DNA from 4 places in the Pseudooceanicola sp. NS-SX9 genome. Region 4 is predicted to be linked to each of the others. Evidence: riboswitches for the same ligand, from Rfam matches in the RefSeq annotation. Region 4 holds a riboswitch; each other region holds the start of a gene.
What was found. Region 4 has a riboswitch for thiamine pyrophosphate ahead of thiB (thiamine ABC transporter substrate binding subunit). Riboswitches for the same ligand answer to the same signal wherever they lie in the genome.
Positions count from the first base shown of each region.

Region 1 (4,206 bases), 1.2 Mb from region 4:
CACCCCGAAGAAGGCCCCCAGGGTCGAACCCATGTAGAAGTCGATCTTGCCCGCCAGCAGCAGCGCCTGGTTGTTGACCTGCGGCCCGCCCGGCAGGATCGTCACGTCAAGGCCGCAGGCCTTGTAGGTGCCATCGACGACAGCCTGGTAGAAGCCGCCATGTTCGGCCTCGGCCACCCAGTTGGTGCCGAAGGTCACCTTGGTCAGATCCTGCGCCGCCAGCGGAGCCGCCATCGCCAGAAGCGCCGCAGCCGAGGCAAGTTGAGTACGGAACATCTTTTTTCTCCCTGTCCTGTGACGCCAGCCTTGGCGTGCCCTCGCGCCGAGGCGACGGAAATTCACGGCCCGCTGCGGGACTTTTCCCGCATTGGTGCATTTTTTGACTTTTCGGTCAGGCCATTGCCTATCCCTTGGGCATCACATGGACGGTAGCCTTGAAATCCCGGCAACCGGGGTGCCTGTTTTGGTGGCACATCCCCGGGACCGAGTCTGCACCGCCCGGCCTTAAGGGCACCGATGTTCCCCTGAGCGCAACAGGAAAGAATAGGGATAACAACACCCTAGAAAGCCGCGCCCCGAAATTGCTGGGCTGTCCCCGAACTGCTGCGAAACTATGCCGCGGGGCCTGCGGGGCAGCGGGGAACAGACGGGTATGCCGCAGCGCAGCAATTGACACCGGCGGTGGACGGGCGTTGGGTCCGCGCAGTTTCCGCGCCCTCCCCGCGCCCTTTCGTGTATCCGGTCCGATGTCCCATCCCCTGTCCGCCGCGACCCGCCTTCGGCGCCGTGCCATTCCCCTCGTCGCCCTGCTGCTGTGGCTGCAGACCGTGCAGAACATCCTGTGGCCCGATCCCCATGTCCGGCTGGCAGCGATGGGGCTGTTCGCGCTGTATCTGGCGATGACGGCCGGGCAGGCACAGAAGCCGACGCGGGTGATCGTGGTCATCGGCTCGGCGGTGATGGCGCTGGCGCTGGCTACGGGGGCGCCGCTGGCAGCAGTGGCCAGGGGGCTGGACACGGTGCTGCTGTTCATGGGCTTTTTCCCGGCGATCACCCTGATTTCCGTGATGATCGAGCAGGGCGGCGCGTTGAACCGCGTGACCGAGCGCGTCAGCGCCATGCCTGACCACCAGCGCCCCGGCGCCACGCTGATCGCCGCCCATGCCATCGGCGCGGTGATGACGGTGGGCGCCTTCATCGCCCTCGCCCCGCCCTTCCAGACCCTGACCGGAGACGGCGCCCGCCAGCGCGCGGGCCTGGTCGCCATGCGCGGCGTCGGGCTGGCGCTGCTGTGGACGCCGTTCTCGCTGGGGGCGGGCTTTGCCAGCAGCCACCTGCCCAGCGTGCCGCTGTGGCTGGGGCTGGGCTGCGGAGCGCTGCTGGCGATCTGCGGGCTGCTGCTGTCGCTGCGGGAATGGAACCCGCTGCGGCTGGGGCCGTCGCTGTCGCTGGTCAGCCAGATGGCGCTGCCGATCATCGGCACCGCCGTACTGCTGATCGTGCTGAACGCGGTCACGGGGCTGTCGGGCACGGGGCTGGTGATCCTGCTGACCCCGGTGGCCTTCGGCCTGTGGCTGACCCGCCAGGATACGGCCGTGCGGCGGTCCTCGGGCGACAGGATCTGGCGAGAGCTGGGCAAGCTTGGCAACACCGCCTGGCTGTTCGGCGCCTCGATCACCATGGGGGCGGTGCTGTCGCAGACGCCCTGGTTCCTGACCGCGCTGACCCATCTGGGGCTGGCCGACCTGCCGGCGCCGGCGATCTTCGGCGTGCTGATCCTGTGCAGCATCCTGATGGGCATCTGCGGCATGCATTCCACCGTCATCGGCGCCATCCTGGTGGCGCTGCTGGCCGGGGTGGGCGACGCGCTGGAGCCCCTGGCCGCCTTCATCCTGATCCTCTTCGGCTGGCAATGCGGCATGGCGCTGTCGGTCGCCTCGGCCTCGGTCTCGATCGCGACGCGCAGCTTCGATCTGCCGCTGGCGCGCATCGTCTGCGGGCCGAACCTGGGCTTTCTGGCGGGGCTGGGCGTGGTCACCACGGCGCTTTACACGGCATTGCACCTGACCCTGGGCTGACGCCGCCGCGGCCGGGGTTTGACACGCCCCCCGCCCTGTGAAACACCCGATCCTGCGACAGGGGCGCCCGCACGGGCTGAGACGTACCCTTAGAACCTGACCCAGATAATGCTGGCGGAGGGAGGCGCAGGATCGTCGGCCCCTCGCCCCGCTCCAGCTCTTTCTCGCCGGTCCTCATGCGCGAGTGAAAGAGCGAATGACCGACCTTCCCGCAACCCTGGAACGGATGCGTGCGACCGCGCCGCTGGTCCAGAACATCACCAACTATGTCGCGATGAACGTGATGGCCAACGTGATGCTGGCCATCGGCGCCTCGCCCGCGATGGTCCATGCCCGCGAAGAGGCCGCCGAATTCGCGGGCCTGGCGCAGGCGCTCAGCGTCAATATCGGCACGGCGGATCCCGCCTGGGGGATCTCGATGGCGGAAGCCGCCGCCGCGATGACCGCCCGGGCCAGGCCCTGGGTGCTGGATCCGGTGGCGGTGGGCGCCACCGCCTTCCGCCGCGATCTGGGCGCCCGGCTGCTGGCGCTGCGGCCCACGGTGGTGCGGGGCAATGCCTCGGAAATCCTGGCGCTGGCGGGGGGGCTGGCGGCCGGCAAGGGCGCCGATGCCGCCGACAGCGTCGAGACCGCCCGCGCCGCAGCCCTGGCGCTGGCGCGGGCGTCGGGCTGCGTGGTGGCGGTGACAGGCCCGGTGGATTTCATCACCGACGGCCGCCGCACCGCCGAGGTCGCGAACGGCGATCCGATGATGCCCAAGATCACCGCCCTGGGCTGTGCGCTGAGCGGGGTGGTGGCGGCCTTCACCGTGGGCCAGGACCCGTTCGAGGGCACGCTGGGCGCGCTGACCGCCTATGCCGTGGCGGGCGACATCGCGGCCGAGACCGCGCGCGGCCCGGGCAGCTTTCAGGTGGCGTTCCTCGATGCGCTGCACGCGCTGACGCCGGCCGATCTGGCGGCGCGGGCGCGCGTCAGCGAAGGGGTCGCGGCATGATCCCGGCGCTGTGCTTCATCACCGATGCCGGCGCGCCGCGCCCGATGCTGGCCCAGGCCGAAGCGGCCGCGCGCGCCGGGGCCCGCTGGATCCAGCTGCGCGACAAGACCCTGCCCGATGCCGCCTTCGCCCGCCTCGCCCGCGAGATGGCCGAGCGTCTGGCCCCGACCGGCGCGCGGCTGATCCTGAACGACCGCATCGACGTGGCGCTGGCAATCGGCGCCGACGGGCTGCATGTCGGCCAGAGCGACGGCGACCCGGCCCGCATCCGCGATCTGATCGGCCCCGAGATGATCCTGGGCCTGTCGGTGGAAACCGAACCCCAGCTGGCGGCCATCCCCGTCGACTGCGTCGATTACCTGGGCGTGGGCCCGGTCTACGCGACCGCCAGCAAGCCCGACCATGCCCAGCCCCTGGGCCATGCGGGTCTGGCACGCATCGTTGCGGCCGCGCCGTTGCCCTGCCTGGCCATCGGCGGCATCACCGCCGCCGATGCCGGGCCGCTGAAGGCGATGGGCTGCGCGGGCATGGCCGTCGTCTCGGCCATCGCGCGGGCGCCCGACATGGGGGCCGCCACCGAAACCCTTCTGCACGCATGGAGCGCCGCATGATCCCCAACATCCTGACCATCGCGGGCTCGGACCCTTCGGGGGGCGCGGGCATCCAGGCCGACATCAAGGCGATCAGCGCCAATGGCGGCTATGCCATGAGCGTGATCACCGCGCTGACCGCGCAGAACACCCGGAGCGTCACCGGCGTGGCACTGACCGATCCGGCGATGATCCGCGCCCAGATGCAGGCGATCCGCGACGACATCCGCATCGATGCGGTCAAGATCGGGATGCTGGGCACCCCCGAAATCGTGCAGCTGGTGGCGGACCTGCTGGATGGCCTCGACTGTCCGGTGGTGCTGGATCCGGTGATGGTCGCCAAGGGCGGCGACCGCCTTCTGGCCGCCGAAGCGGTGGCGGCGCTGCGCGACCATCTGCTGCCCAAGGCCACCGTCATCACCCCCAACCTGCCCGAGGCCGCCGACCTGCTGGGCCAGCCCGAGGCCACCGAAAGCGCCCAGATGGAGGCTCAAGCCCGCGCCCTGCTGGCCCTTGGTCCGCGCGCGGTGCTGCTGAAGGGCGG
Region 1 is NZ_CM170818.1:2,616,115-2,620,320, forward strand. It holds gene AC2ITM_RS12365 (ABC transporter substrate-binding protein) at 1-276, opposite strand, end outside; gene AC2ITM_RS12370 (hypothetical protein) at 747-2,078, shown strand; TPP riboswitch at 2,128-2,218, shown strand; gene thiM (hydroxyethylthiazole kinase) at 2,275-3,072, shown strand; gene thiE (thiamine phosphate synthase) at 3,069-3,683, shown strand; gene thiD (bifunctional hydroxymethylpyrimidine kinase/phosphomethylpyrimidine kinase) at 3,680-4,206, shown strand, end outside.
Region 1: it holds a riboswitch for thiamine pyrophosphate, as region 4 does, so the genes downstream of both, thiM (hydroxyethylthiazole kinase) here and thiB (thiamine ABC transporter substrate binding subunit) in region 4, are expected to answer to the same signal.

Region 2 (4,206 bases), 840 kb from region 4:
CGACGATGCGGGCGGGGCGGGGCGACAGGACATGGATGCGGTCCGACAGGCAGATCGCCTCTCGGATGTCGTGGGTGATCAGGATCGCGGTCCAGCGTTCCTCGGCCCAGCGGGTTTCCAGCCAGCGCTGCATCTCGGTGCGGGTCAGCGCATCCAGGGCGCCGAAAGGTTCGTCCAGCAGCAGCACGGGGCGGTTTTGCACGATGGTGCGCGCCAGCGCCGCGCGCTGCCGCATCCCCCCCGACAATTGCGCGGGCCAGTGCCGTTCGAACCCCTGCAGGCCAAAGCGCGGCATGAGCGGCGCCACTGCGGCGCGGGCTTTGCTGCGCGACATGCCCTGCACCTGCAGCCCCAGGCCCACGTTGTCGATGATCCGCCGCCAGGGCATCAGCGCATCGCGCTGCGGCATGTAGGCGAAGGTGTCGCGGGGGGGCTTGGGCATCTCGATCCGGCCGGCATCGGGGGGCAGATTGCCCAGCAGCAGCTCGAAGATCGTCGATTTCCCCGCCCCCGACGGCCCGATGATCGAGGTGAATTCCCCCGGCCGCACGTCGAAGGTGATGTCATCAAGCACGCGCGTCGTGCCGCGGGTCAGGGCCAGGCCCTGCAGGCTGAGGGCGGTCATGCGCGCCTCCAGGGCATCGAGACCCGCTGCAGCAGGGCGGCCAGCGCGAACAGCACCAGCGTCAGGGCGGAACTGACCGCCACCGCCGCCAGCACCAGATCGGGGCGGAAATTGTTCTTGGCGTTCAGGATGAAGATCCCCAGCCCCTTCGCCGCGCCCGCATATTCGGCAAAGATCGCCGCCACCACCGCATAGGTGATGGAAATCCGCAGCCCGGCAAAGAAGAACGGCAGCGCCGAGGGCAGGCGGGCGCGCAGGAAGACGCCCAAGGGGCGCGCACCCATGCTGCGCAGCAGGCGCTGCAGGTCGTCCTCGGTGCTGTCATAGCCATCGACCAGGGCCACCAGCATCGGGAAGAACGTCACCAGCGCCACCAGCAGGATCTTGGGCATCAGGCCAAAGCCGAACCACAGCACGATCAGCGGCGCGATGGCCACCAGCGGCAGGGTCTGGCTGATCACGAAGACCGGGAACAGCGCGCGCCGCAGCACCGGGACAAAGTCGATGGCCACGGAAAAGGCGAAGGCGGTCAGCAGCGACACGGCAAAACCCGCCAGCGTCGCCACCAGCGTCGGGCCCGCGTTGGCCAGCAGCACCATGCGCGCGCCCCAACCCTGCGTCACCACCCGCGAGGGCGCCGGCAACAGGCTGGAGGACACGCCCGACAGGTCGGCATAGGCCTCCCAGGCGATCACGATCGCGCAGACGGCCACGAGCGCCGGAAGCGCCCGCCCCGCCTTGCGGCGGAAGGACAGGGGGGGCATGGCTCAGACCTTCGAGGGGCTGTTCGCGGACACCGTCAGATCGACGGTGACATGGCCTTCGGGCGGGCCGAAGCGGCAGAAGGCCTCGGCGATGGTGGCAAAGACCGGGCCCGCGTCGCCCCGCAGCTTGGTGCAGAAGTTCTTCGATTTCTCGAAGACGCCGCTGGCCTTGATGAAGTCGATGCAGCCGTAGATCTCGGCCATGTGGTCGCCCTGGCCCATCACGTAAAGCGACATCTGCGCGGCCGCGGCCTCGCCGGTCAGGGGGGTGCCTGCGACGGCCGCCAGCGCGTCGGTGATGCGCTGCGCCACGGGTTCGTCGGGATTGGCCAGCGCACCGGTCACGCACATCGGATCGTCGGGTTCGCCCGGGCAGCCGCGCGACAGGGTGGCATGCAGCACGACATGTTCGCGGGTGGCGGCAGCGCGCACGTAAAGATCGCGCAGCGCCGGGAACAGCACCTCGGGCGGGCCGACGATCAGGGTGGAAATGTCGTCAGTCTGGATCCGCAGGCGATCCTTCCAGGGATCGAGCGCCCGGATCGCATCCAGGATGACGGGCACGAAGGCCCCGGTCATCGGGTAGAGGGAAATTTGCGCGCCTGTGAACATGGTTCCTCCTTGCTCCGCTGGCATGACCCAGATCAGCTTCTGAGGGTCCGGGGGCCTGACGCCCCGCATCTCAGCCCCGGCAATTGCGGGACCCCCCTGTGGATGGCGCGTTCAGATCACGGTTCGGGGCCCTGCGCAAGGGGCGGCAGGTGTCGCGGGGCAGCCTTTGCACGCGGTGCTTGGCGGACGGGCAGGGCTGCACTAGCCTGCGGGTATCAACAGGAAAGGACTCGCCATGGAGATGAGCGACAGCCGGATCATCCGCGCCGATCGCGCCACGGTCTTCGCCGCCCTGCTGTCGCCCGAGGTCCTGAAGGACTGCGTTCCGGGCGCCGAGGAGGTCACCGGCACCCCGCAGGACGGGTTCGAAGCGACCGTCGTGCAGAAGGTCGGCCCGGTGAAGGCGACGTTCAAGGGGGGCGTCACGGTGTCGGACCTGCAGCCGGACACGGCGCTGACGCTGAGCGGCGAAGGCAAGGGAGGGGCTGCGGGCTTTGCCAAGGGATCGGCGAAGGTGCGGCTGGAGGATCACGCCGAGGGCACGCAGATCTTCTACGAGGTCGAGGCCCGCGTCGGCGGCAAGCTGGCGCAGCTGGGCAGCCGGATCATCGACGGTTTCGCGAAAAAGATGGCGGACCAATTCTTTGCCCGCCTGCAGGAGGGCCTTGAGGACCCGCCCGAGGACACCCCCGAAGACCCGCCCGGCGGCGATACCGATCCACCCGAACGCAGGGGCTGGCTGAAGCGCCTGCGCGGCTGATCCGCCCCTGTCTGCCGCCGTTGCGCAGGCCTGTCCATTGCCCCGCCCGCAGGGCAGACGGCGCCGTTGTGTGAAATCCCACAGTTCCCCCCGGGCCATTCTGGCATATGTCCGGTGTCTGACCGGCGCCGCCTGCCCGTGTGGCGCGTTTTCCGAATTATCCTCAGGGGAGAGCCGATGGCACCGATCCTCCAGGTGAAAGACCTGCGCAAGACCTACGAGGGCGGCTTCGAGGCCCTCAAGGGCATCAATCTGGACATTGAGGAAGGCGAGATCCTCGCGCTGCTGGGGCCGAACGGCGCCGGCAAGACGACGCTGATCTCGACCCTCTGCGGCATCACCCGGCCCACATCGGGGACGGCGACGGTGGCGGGGCACGACATCCGCACCGACTACCGCCGCGCCCGCGACCTGATCGGCCTGGTCCCGCAGGAGATCAACCTTGAACCCTTCTCTTACGTGGGGATGAACTTGCATTTCTCGCGTGGGCTGTTCGGCAAGCCGCGCGATACGGCGCTGGTCGATGGCCTGCTGAAGCGCTTCTCGCTCTACGACAAGCGCCGCAACCGGGTGCGCGAGCTGTCGGGCGGCATGAAGCGGCGGGTGCTGATCGCCAAGGCGCTGGCGCATGAACCGCGGGTGCTGTTCCTGGATGAACCCACTGCGGGCGTCGACGTGGCGCTGCGCAAGGACATGTGGGATGCGGTGGCCCAGCTGAAGAAAGAGGGCGTCACGATCATCCTGACGACCCACTACATCGAAGAGGCCGAGGCCATGGCCGACCGCGTCGCGGTGATCCGCAAGGGCGAGATCCTGATGGTCGAGCCCACCGCCGACCTGATGCGCCGTTTCGGCCGCAAGGCGCTGACGATCGAGCTGCGCGAGCGTCTGGCCGCGATCCCCGCTGCGCTGACCGACTGGGACCTGAGCCTGGCGCCCGACGGGCTGTCGCTGACCTACAGCTACGACACCCGCGCCGAGCGCACCGGCATCGCCGGTCTGATGCGCGCCATCCAGGAGGCGGGCATCGTTCTGAAGGACATCTCGACCTCGCAAAGCTCGCTGGAAGAGATCTTCGTGGACCTGGTGTCGGAGGGCAAGGCATGAACCTGCTGGCCATCAAGGCGATCTACATGAACGAGATGTCGCGGTTCTTCCGCACCATCCTGCAAAGCTTCGTCTCGCCCGTCATCTCGACCTCGCTCTACTTCGTGGTCTTCGGCGCCGCCATCGGCTCGCGCATCGACCAGGTCGAAGGTGTGCCCTACGGCGCCTTCATCGTGCCGGGGCTGGTCATGCTGTCGGTGATCATGCAGTCGATCTCGAACGCGAGCTTCGGCATCTATTTCCCGAAATTCACCGGCACCTTCTTCGAGATCCTCTCGGCCCCGGTGAACTTCCTGGAGGTGCTTCTGGGCTTCGTGGGGGCGGCGGCGACCAAGGCC
Region 2 is NZ_CM170818.1:2,957,827-2,962,032, reverse strand. It holds gene AC2ITM_RS14055 (ABC transporter ATP-binding protein) at 1-625, opposite strand, end outside; gene AC2ITM_RS14050 (ABC transporter permease) at 622-1,389, opposite strand; gene AC2ITM_RS14045 (YkoF family thiamine/hydroxymethylpyrimidine-binding protein) at 1,393-2,001, opposite strand; TPP riboswitch at 1,993-2,109, opposite strand; gene AC2ITM_RS14040 (SRPBCC family protein) at 2,237-2,761, shown strand; gene AC2ITM_RS14035 (ABC transporter ATP-binding protein) at 2,939-3,868, shown strand; gene AC2ITM_RS14030 (ABC transporter permease) at 3,865-4,206, shown strand, end outside.
Region 2: it holds a riboswitch for thiamine pyrophosphate, as region 4 does, so the genes downstream of both, AC2ITM_RS14045 (YkoF family thiamine/hydroxymethylpyrimidine-binding protein) here and thiB (thiamine ABC transporter substrate binding subunit) in region 4, are expected to answer to the same signal.

Region 3 (4,206 bases), 1.5 Mb from region 4:
TGGCTGATCCGCATCGAGCAGAACTTGGGCCCGCACATGGAGCAGAAATGCGCGACCTTGTGGGCCTCGGCGGGCATGGTCTCGTCATGCATTTCGCGGGCGGTGTCGGGGTCGAGGCCAAGGTTGAACTGGTCTTCCCAGCGGAATTCGAACCGCGCGCGCGACAGGGCGTCGTCGCGGCGCTGCGCGCCCGGATGCCCCTTGGCCAGATCGGCGGCATGGGCGGCCAGCTTGTACGTTATAACGCCCGTTTTAACGTCGTCGCGGTCTGGCAGGCCAAGGTGTTCCTTGGGCGTCACGTAGCACAGCATCGCGGTGCCGAACCAGCCGATCATCGCCGCGCCGATGGCGCTGGTGATGTGGTCATAGCCCGGCGCGATGTCGGTGGTGAGCGGGCCGAGCGTATAGAAGGGCGCCTCGTGGCAGTGTTTCAACTGCTCGTCCATGTTGGCCTTGATCTTGTGCATCGGCACATGGCCGGGGCCCTCGATCATCACCTGGCAGTCCCTTGCCCAGGCGATCTGCGTCAGTTCGCCCAGGGTGCGCAGCTCGGCGAACTGGGCCTCGTCATTGGCATCGGCGATGGAGCCGGGGCGCAGCCCGTCCCCCAGCGAGAAGCTGACGTCGTAGCGGCGGCAGATCTCGCAGATCTCCTCGAAATGCTCGTAGAGGAAGCTTTCGCGGTGGTGGTGCAGGCACCATTTCGCCATGATCGACCCCCCGCGCGAGACGATGCCGGTGACGCGCCGGGCGGTCATCGGGATCATGTGCAGGCGCAGCCCGGCGTGGATGGTGAAATAGTCCACCCCCTGTTCGGCCTGTTCGATCAGCGTGTCGCGGAAGACCTCCCAGGTCAGGTCCTCGGCCACGCCGCCGACCTTTTCCAGCGCCTGGTAAAGCGGCACCGTGCCGATCGGCACGGGGGCGTTGCGGATGATCCAGTCGCGGATGTTGTGGATGTTGCGACCCGTCGAGAGGTCCATCACCGTGTCGGCGCCCCAGCGGATCGCCCAGACCATCTTTTCGACCTCTTCCTCCATGCTGGAGGTCACGGCCGAATTGCCGATATTGGCGTTGATCTTCACCTTGAAGTTGCGGCCGATGATCATCGGCTCAAGCTCCCGGTGGTTGATGTTGGCGGGGATGATGGCGCGGCCTTCGGCGATCTCGCGGCGGACGAATTCGGGGGTGACCAGATCGGGCAGGTCGGCGCCGAAGGCCTCGCCGTCGCGGGGGCCGGCCGAGGCGGCGCGGCCCTCGTTCTCGCGGATGGCGACGAATTCCATCTCGGGGGTGATGATGCCGGCGCGGGCATAGGCCAGCTGGGTGACGGCGCGGCCCTCGGTTGCGCGCAGCACGGTGCGGGCCTCGGGGAAGGCGGGGGTCAGCCGGGCGCCGGTGGCAAAGCCGTTGTCGGCCTCGGTGACGGTGCGGCCCGTGTAGGCCTCGACATGGCCCTGCGCCTGCAGCCAGCCGCCGCGGACCTGCGGCAGGCCCCGGGCGATGTCGATGGCGGCGGCGGGATCGGTATAGGGCCCCGAGGCGTCGTAGACGGTCAGTGGCGCCTCGCCGGTCACGGCGATCTCGCGCATGGGCACGCGGATCTGGTGGCTGCCGCCTTCGACATAGACCTTGCGCGAGGCGGGCAGGCCGCCGGTGGTGATGGCGGGAACGGTGTCTTTCATATCGGTCTCCTTTTCAGAGACCCGATTGAGACTATTGGCAGAAAGGGGCCATGGGGACCCGGTGCCTGCGCGACTGGGCCCTTGCGGCCCGAAAGGACCGCCCCTGGTTCACAGAGAATGCGGAAATGCCCTTCGGTCTTCCTACGCCAGCATCAACTGGGTCAGGTTCAAAGGGTCGCGTCACCGGGGTTTCCCCCTGTCAGCCTCTCAGTCCCCTAGGCGGGACTCCCCTGACGTGGGGGTGTTATCGGCGGGGGCAGGGCGGCTGTCAAGCGGGCCGGGGTGCCGAAACCGGCGGCACCCCGGCCCGGAATCGCGGCAGGGGGCAGGCATTTCGGGCGAAACCGGAAGACACGGGCCCGTGACCTGCGCAGGATTGACGCTAAGTCACTTTTGGGGCGGCCGGGGCGCCACCCGTCGCACAGCCCGGATCAGGAGGATGAGCATGGCAGAACTTTCCGGAAAAGCGGACCGCATGTCGCTGACGACACAGGTGATGATCGGCATGGGGGCGGGGCTGGTGCTGGGGGTGATCCTGAACCAGCTGCAGATCGGCTTTGTCAACCAGACCATCATCGGCGGGCTGTTCGCCATGGTGGGCAAGATGTTCGTCAATGCGCTGTCGATGCTGGTGGTGCCGCTGGTGTTCTTCTCGCTGATCTGCGGGGTGGCGGGGATCGGCGATGTGCGGGTGCTGGGGCGCGTGGGGGGCAAGTCCTTTGTGCTGTACCTGCTGACCACCGCCACGGCGATCGCGGTTGCCATCGTCATCGCGCTGATCGTCGGGCCGGGCCGCGGCTTCGAGATGTCGGGCGTCGAGACGGCGGGGGTCGCGGGCAAGGCCGCGCCCTCGGTCTGGGACACGTTCGCGGCCATCGTGCCGAGGAACCCGGTGGCGGCCTTCGCCAATGGCGAGATGCTGCAGATCATCTTCTACACCATCATCCTGGGGGTGGCGGCACTGATGCTGGGGGACCGTTCGAAACCCTTCGTCGAGGCCTGCGAATACCTGAACGAGCTGATGATGAAGGTGGTGCAGATCGTCATGGCCTTTGCGCCCATCGGCGTCTTCTGCCTGATCACCAAGACTTTCACCGAACAGGGCATCGGGCTGTTCCTGCCGGTGCTGACCTATGTGCTGGTGCTGGTGGGGGCGCTGCTGCTGCATCTCTTCGGGACGCTGATGCTGTTCCTGAAGGGGCTGTCGGGCCTCAGCCCGGCGGTGTTCCTGCGCAAGATGCGCCCGGCGCAGGTCTTTGCCTTCTCGACCGCCTCGTCGAACGCCACGATCCCCGTCACCCTGCGCTGCGTCACCGAACGGATCGGGGTCAGCAATGGCGTGGCCTCGTTCACCGTGCCCTTCGGTGCGACGATCAACATGGACGGCACCGCGATCATGCAGGGCGTCGCCACGGTCTTTCTGGCCAATGTCTATGGCATCGATCTGGGCGTCAGCGGCTATCTGACGGTGATCGTCATGGCGGTGCTGGCCTCGATCGGGACGGCGGGCGTGCCGGGGGTGGGGCTGGTCATGCTGACCATGGTGCTGAACCAGGTCGGCCTGCCGATCGAGGGGATCGCGCTGATCCTGGGGGTCGACCGGCTGATGGACATGATCCGCACGGCGGTGAACATCTCGGGGGATGCGGTGGTCTCGACCATCGTGGCGAAAAGCGAGGGGCAGCTGGACATGGCGGTCTATGCCGATCCGATGGCGGGGCTTGACGCCGACAGTCTGGGGATCGACCCCGAGGCCGAGGCCCATCTGGCCCAGGCCGCCCGCCCGCACTGAGGTCCCGGGACCAATGGGGCCTTCCCCCGGGCCGTGACGGCCCCTGCCACCGCGCCGGGCAGTCGCGGCAGGCTGTCCCGCGGGAAGGGGCGGCCTGCAGTCCCCTGGTCCTTGTCCGGGGGGCGTCACGCTCCTAGGGTGCGGGTAACCTCCTCAATGCCCGAGCCCTCCGATGCGCCGCCCCGACCAGATCAAGCTGAACGCCTTCCTGACCTTCACCGGGATGCATCCCGCCGCCTGGCGGGATCCGCAGGCCTCATCCGGGTTCGAGGTCGCGCACTATCTGGAACTGGTGCAGCTGGCCGAGGCCGCCAAGATGGATGCGGTTTTCCTGGCGGATGTGCCCGCCATGCCCTTCAACAAGCCGCATCTGTCGGCCATCGCCGCCCATAACGGCATCCGCCCGTTCGAGCCGATCACCCTGCTGTCGGCGCTGTCGATGGTGACCCGCAACATCGGGCTGATCGCCACCGCCTCGACCAGCTTCAACGAGCCCTACAACGTCGCCCGCCTCTATGCCTCGCTTGACCGGCTGTCGCAGGGGCGGGCGGGGTGGAACATGGTGACATCCTCGGATCCCTTCGCGGGGATGAACTATGGCCTCGATGCACAGGCGCTGCATGCCGACCGCTATGCCAGGGCCGAGGAATTCGTCGATGTGGTGACCGGCCTTTGGGACACGCTGGAGGACGACGCCTTTCTGGATGACCGCGCGGGCGGGCGTTACCT
Region 3 is NZ_CM170818.1:2,345,213-2,349,418, reverse strand. It holds gene thiC (phosphomethylpyrimidine synthase ThiC) at 1-1,685, opposite strand, end outside; TPP riboswitch at 1,807-1,927, opposite strand; gene AC2ITM_RS11180 (dicarboxylate/amino acid:cation symporter) at 2,131-3,477, shown strand; gene AC2ITM_RS11175 (LLM class flavin-dependent oxidoreductase) at 3,650-4,206, shown strand, end outside.
Region 3: it holds a riboswitch for thiamine pyrophosphate, as region 4 does, so the genes downstream of both, thiC (phosphomethylpyrimidine synthase ThiC) here and thiB (thiamine ABC transporter substrate binding subunit) in region 4, are expected to answer to the same signal.

Region 4 (4,206 bases):
AAATCGTTAACAAATTGCAAATGCCGGGCGGCGGCTTTGGTTACAAAAGCAGCGTCATCAGCGCGGTCAGGGTGAAGAAGGCGCTCAGGGTGCAGATCATCACGGTCAGGGCGGCGGCGCCTTCATGGCCGGATCCCTGCGACAGCAGGGGGAAGACCCCGAAGACCGGCATCGCGGTCGACAGGATCAGCGCGGTGGCCATCTGTGGGCTGGCGGGGCCGGGCCAGCCCAGCAGTGCGAACAGGCTGATCAATCCGAAGGCAATGGCCGGATGCACCACCAGCTTGAACGCCGTGATCACCGAAGCCAGCCGGATGTTGCCGCGGATCGGCAGGCCGACCAGCGTGCCGCCCATGAAGAACAGCGCCAGCGGCGAGGCCGTGCGGGAAATCAGGTCGATCGGATGCTCGATCACCGGCGGCAGCGGCAGCCCCAGCACCGACCACAGCGCGCCCAGGATCAGCCCAAGGATCATCGGTCGCCTCAGCACCGACAGGACCAGCTGCAGGGCGCGTTTCCACACCGGCGCGCTGTCGCGCGGCCGCGCCGCCTCGACCAACATCAGCCCGATGGGGTTCAGCACGAAATTCTCGTTCAGCAGGCACATCGCCAGCACCGACGGGGCCTGATCGGGAAAGATCATCGACATCATCGGGAAGGCCAGGAAGGCCGAATTCGGCGTCGCCGACCCCAGCACCCCCACCGCGCGCCGCCCCGGCCCCAGTCCCCGCAGCCGCAGCAGGATCCAGATCAGTGCCTGGGTGCATAGGCCCGCGCAGACCAGCGTCAGCAGGAAACCCGGATCGACCAGCTGCCCGAAGGACTGGGTGGCGGTGGCATGGAACAGCAACAGCGGCAGCGCCAGCAGCATGACGAAATTGCCAAGCGCCGAAAGCTGGATCCTGTCGAAGACCTTCAGATACGTCAGCACATAGCCCAGGCCGACGATGGCGAAGATCGGGAAGGTGATCGACAGGATCGAGAGCATCTCAGCCGATCTTTCCGCCCGCATCCCCGATCTGGCCCCGGTGCAGCAGCAGGTGGTCCAGGATCACGCAGGCCATCATCGCCTCGGCGACCGGCACCGCGCGGATGCCGACGCAGGGGTCGTGGCGACCCTTGGTGATGATCTCGGTCGCCTGGCCGTCCTTGGTGATGGTCTGGCGGGTCTTCAGGATCGAGGACGTCGGCTTGACCGCGAAGCGCACGACGATCTCCTGACCGGTGGAAATCCCGCCCAGGATCCCCCCCGCATGGTTCGAGGAATAGACCGGCTGGCCGTCATTGCCGGGGAAGATCTCGTCGGCGTTTTCCTCGCCGGTCAGGCAGGCGGCATTCATGCCCTCGCCGATCTCGACGCCCTTGACGGCGTTGATCGACATCATCGCGGCGGCCAGATCGGTGTCCAGCTTGCCATAGATCGGCGCGCCCAGACCGGCAGGCACGCCCTTGGCGACCACCTCGACCACGGCGCCGACGGAATTGCCGGACTTGCGTAGATCGTCCAGGTAACCGGCCCAGCTCTCGGCTGCACCCGCATCGGGGCACCAGAAGGGGTTCTTTTCGATCTCGGCCGCATCAAAGGCGCTGCGGTCGATGCCATGCGGCCCGATCTGCGTCATGTAGCCCCGGATCTCGACCGAGGGCGCCAGCACCCCCAGCACCGCCCGCGCCAGCCCGCCCGCCGCGACCCGCGCCGCGGTTTCACGTGCCGAGGACCGCCCGCCACCGCGATAATCCCGGATGCCGTATTTCAGCCAGTAGGTGATGTCGGCATGGCCGGGGCGGAACTTTTCGGCAATGTCGCCGTAATCCTTCGACCGCTGGTCGGTGTTGCGGATCATCAGCTGCACCGGGGTGCCGGTGGTCTTGCCCTCGAAGGTGCCCGACAGGATCTCCACCTCGTCGGGCTCGCGCCGCTGGGTGGTGTATTTCGACTGGCCGGGCTTGCGGCGGTCCAGCCAGTACTGCAGCAGCTCGGGGTCCAGGTCCACGCCCGGCGGCACGCCATCCACCGTCGCGCCAAGCGCCGGCCCGTGGCTTTCGCCCCAGGTGGTGATACGGAAGAGATGACCGAAGGTATTCATGGACATGGGCGGACCTCCCCGGGGGCAACATTCACGTCCCGGTTACCCGATCCCCGCCCCTTGCGCAATTGCACAGCCGACCTCGACACCACGCCCCGCGCGCCCCTCTGCCCAGCCTTTCATCTTTCTCCAAATATGCCCGCCGGAGGCGCCCTCCACCTTGCGCAGCCCCCGCCCGCCCCCTACTGTCCGCCCCACCTCGGGGAGCCTTCGGGCTGAGATGCATACCGCGAACCCGTTGAACCTGATCCGGTTAGAACCGGCGGAGGGAAGGTCCGGCACCATGCCGCCATTCTGTCTCCGCCCGTCGCAAAAGGAAGTGATGCCATGTGGAAGCATCTCGTACTTGCCACGGGTTGCCTGCTGGCGAGCCAAGCCGCGGCCCAGACGCCCGTGCTCAACGTCTATACCTACGACAGCTTCAGCTCGGACTGGGGTCCGGGCCCGGCGATCGAAAAGGCCTTCGAGGCCCAGTGCGGCTGCGACGTGGTCTTCACCACCGCGGGCGACGGCGCGGCGCTCTTGTCCCGGCTGCGGCTGGAAGGCGCGCGCAGCAAGGCCGACGTGGTGGTGGGCCTTGATACGTCGCTGACCGCGCAGGCCAGGGGCACCGGCCTCTTCGCCCCCTCGGGCGTGACGGCCACCTACGACCTGCCCGTCACATGGGACGACGACACCTTCGTGCCCTTCGACTGGGGCTATTTCGCCTTCGTGGGCAATGCCGACGGTCCGAAACCGAAATCCTTCAAGGACCTCGCCGCCAGCAACGCCAAGATCGTGATCGAGGATCCCCGCAGCTCGACCCCCGGGCTGGGCCTTCTGCTGTGGATCAAGAAGGCCTATGGCGACCAGGCCCCCGAGATCTGGAAGGCGCTTGCCCACAACATCGTCACCGTCACCCCTGGCTGGTCCGAGGCCTATGGCATGTTCCTCAAGGGCGAGGCCGATCTGGTGCTCTCCTACACCACCTCGCCCGCCTATCACGTGATCGCGGAAAAGGACGACAGCAAGGTCGCTCTGCCCTTCGAGGAAGGCAACTACATGCAGGTCGAGGTCGCCGCGATGACCAGGACCGCCGCCCAGCCGAAGCTGGCGCAAGAGTTCCTTCAGTTCCTGGTGTCCGACAAGGTGCAGGCGCTGCTGCCGGAAACCAACTGGATGTACCCGGTGATCAAGCCCGCCCAGCCCCTGCCTGCGGCTTTCGACCAGATCGTGCCCGCCGACAAGGCCCTGCTGATGACCCCGCCCGAGGCCGAGGCCGCCCGCGCCCCCGCCCTTGAAGAATGGCGCACCGCCCTGTCGCGCTGAGGCAGGGCCTCGCGGGCAGTGCCGCAGGTCTGGTCCTGCTGGTGCTGTTCGCGCCCCTGGCCGCGATCCTGATCCGGGCGGGCGGTGGCAGCCTGCCGGGGCCCGCCGACTGGGCGGCGCTGCGCTTCACCCTGGTGCAGGCGGCGTTGTCCTCGGTTTGTTCCGTGGCGCTTGCCCTGCCGGTGGCGCGGGCCCTGGCGCGTCGGCGCTTTGCCGGGCGGCGCCTGTTCATCGCGCTGACGGGCGCGCCCTTCATCCTGCCGGTGATCGTCGCGGTCATGGGGTTGCTGGCGGTCTTCGGGGCACGTGGCCTGCTGAACACGGCGCTGGCGCATCTGGGGCTGGGCCCCTGGCGGATCTACGGGCTGCATGGGGTGGTGCTGGCGCATGTCTTCTTCAACATGCCGCTGGCGACGCGGATGCTCTTGCAGGGCTGGCAAGCGATCCCGGCGGAACGCTTTCGCCTGGCCGCCCAGCTGAACCTGCCGCCCGCCGCCACCTTCCGCCTGCTTGAGGTGCCGATGCTGCGCCAGGTGGTGCCGGGGGCGCTGGCGGCGATCTTTGCCATCTGCCTTGCCAGCTTTGCCGTGGCGCTGATCCTCGGCGGAGGCCCCCGCGCCACCACGGTGGAACTGGCGATCTTCCAGGCCTTCACCTTCGATTTCGACCTGGGCCGGGCGGCGGTGCTGGCCCTGTTGCAGACGGCGCTGGTGGCGGCTGCCGCGGTGCTGGCGCTGCTGGTGACGCGCACGGACGGCAGCGGCGCGGGTCTGGGCCGCAGCCTGCCGCGCCTGGATGCTCCCATAGGCTG
Region 4 is NZ_CM170818.1:254,973-259,178, forward strand. It holds gene AC2ITM_RS01215 (AEC family transporter) at 41-988, opposite strand; gene aroC (chorismate synthase) at 990-2,093, opposite strand; TPP riboswitch at 2,278-2,375, shown strand; gene thiB (thiamine ABC transporter substrate binding subunit) at 2,415-3,395, shown strand; gene AC2ITM_RS01230 (thiamine/thiamine pyrophosphate ABC transporter permease ThiP) at 3,371-4,206, shown strand, end outside.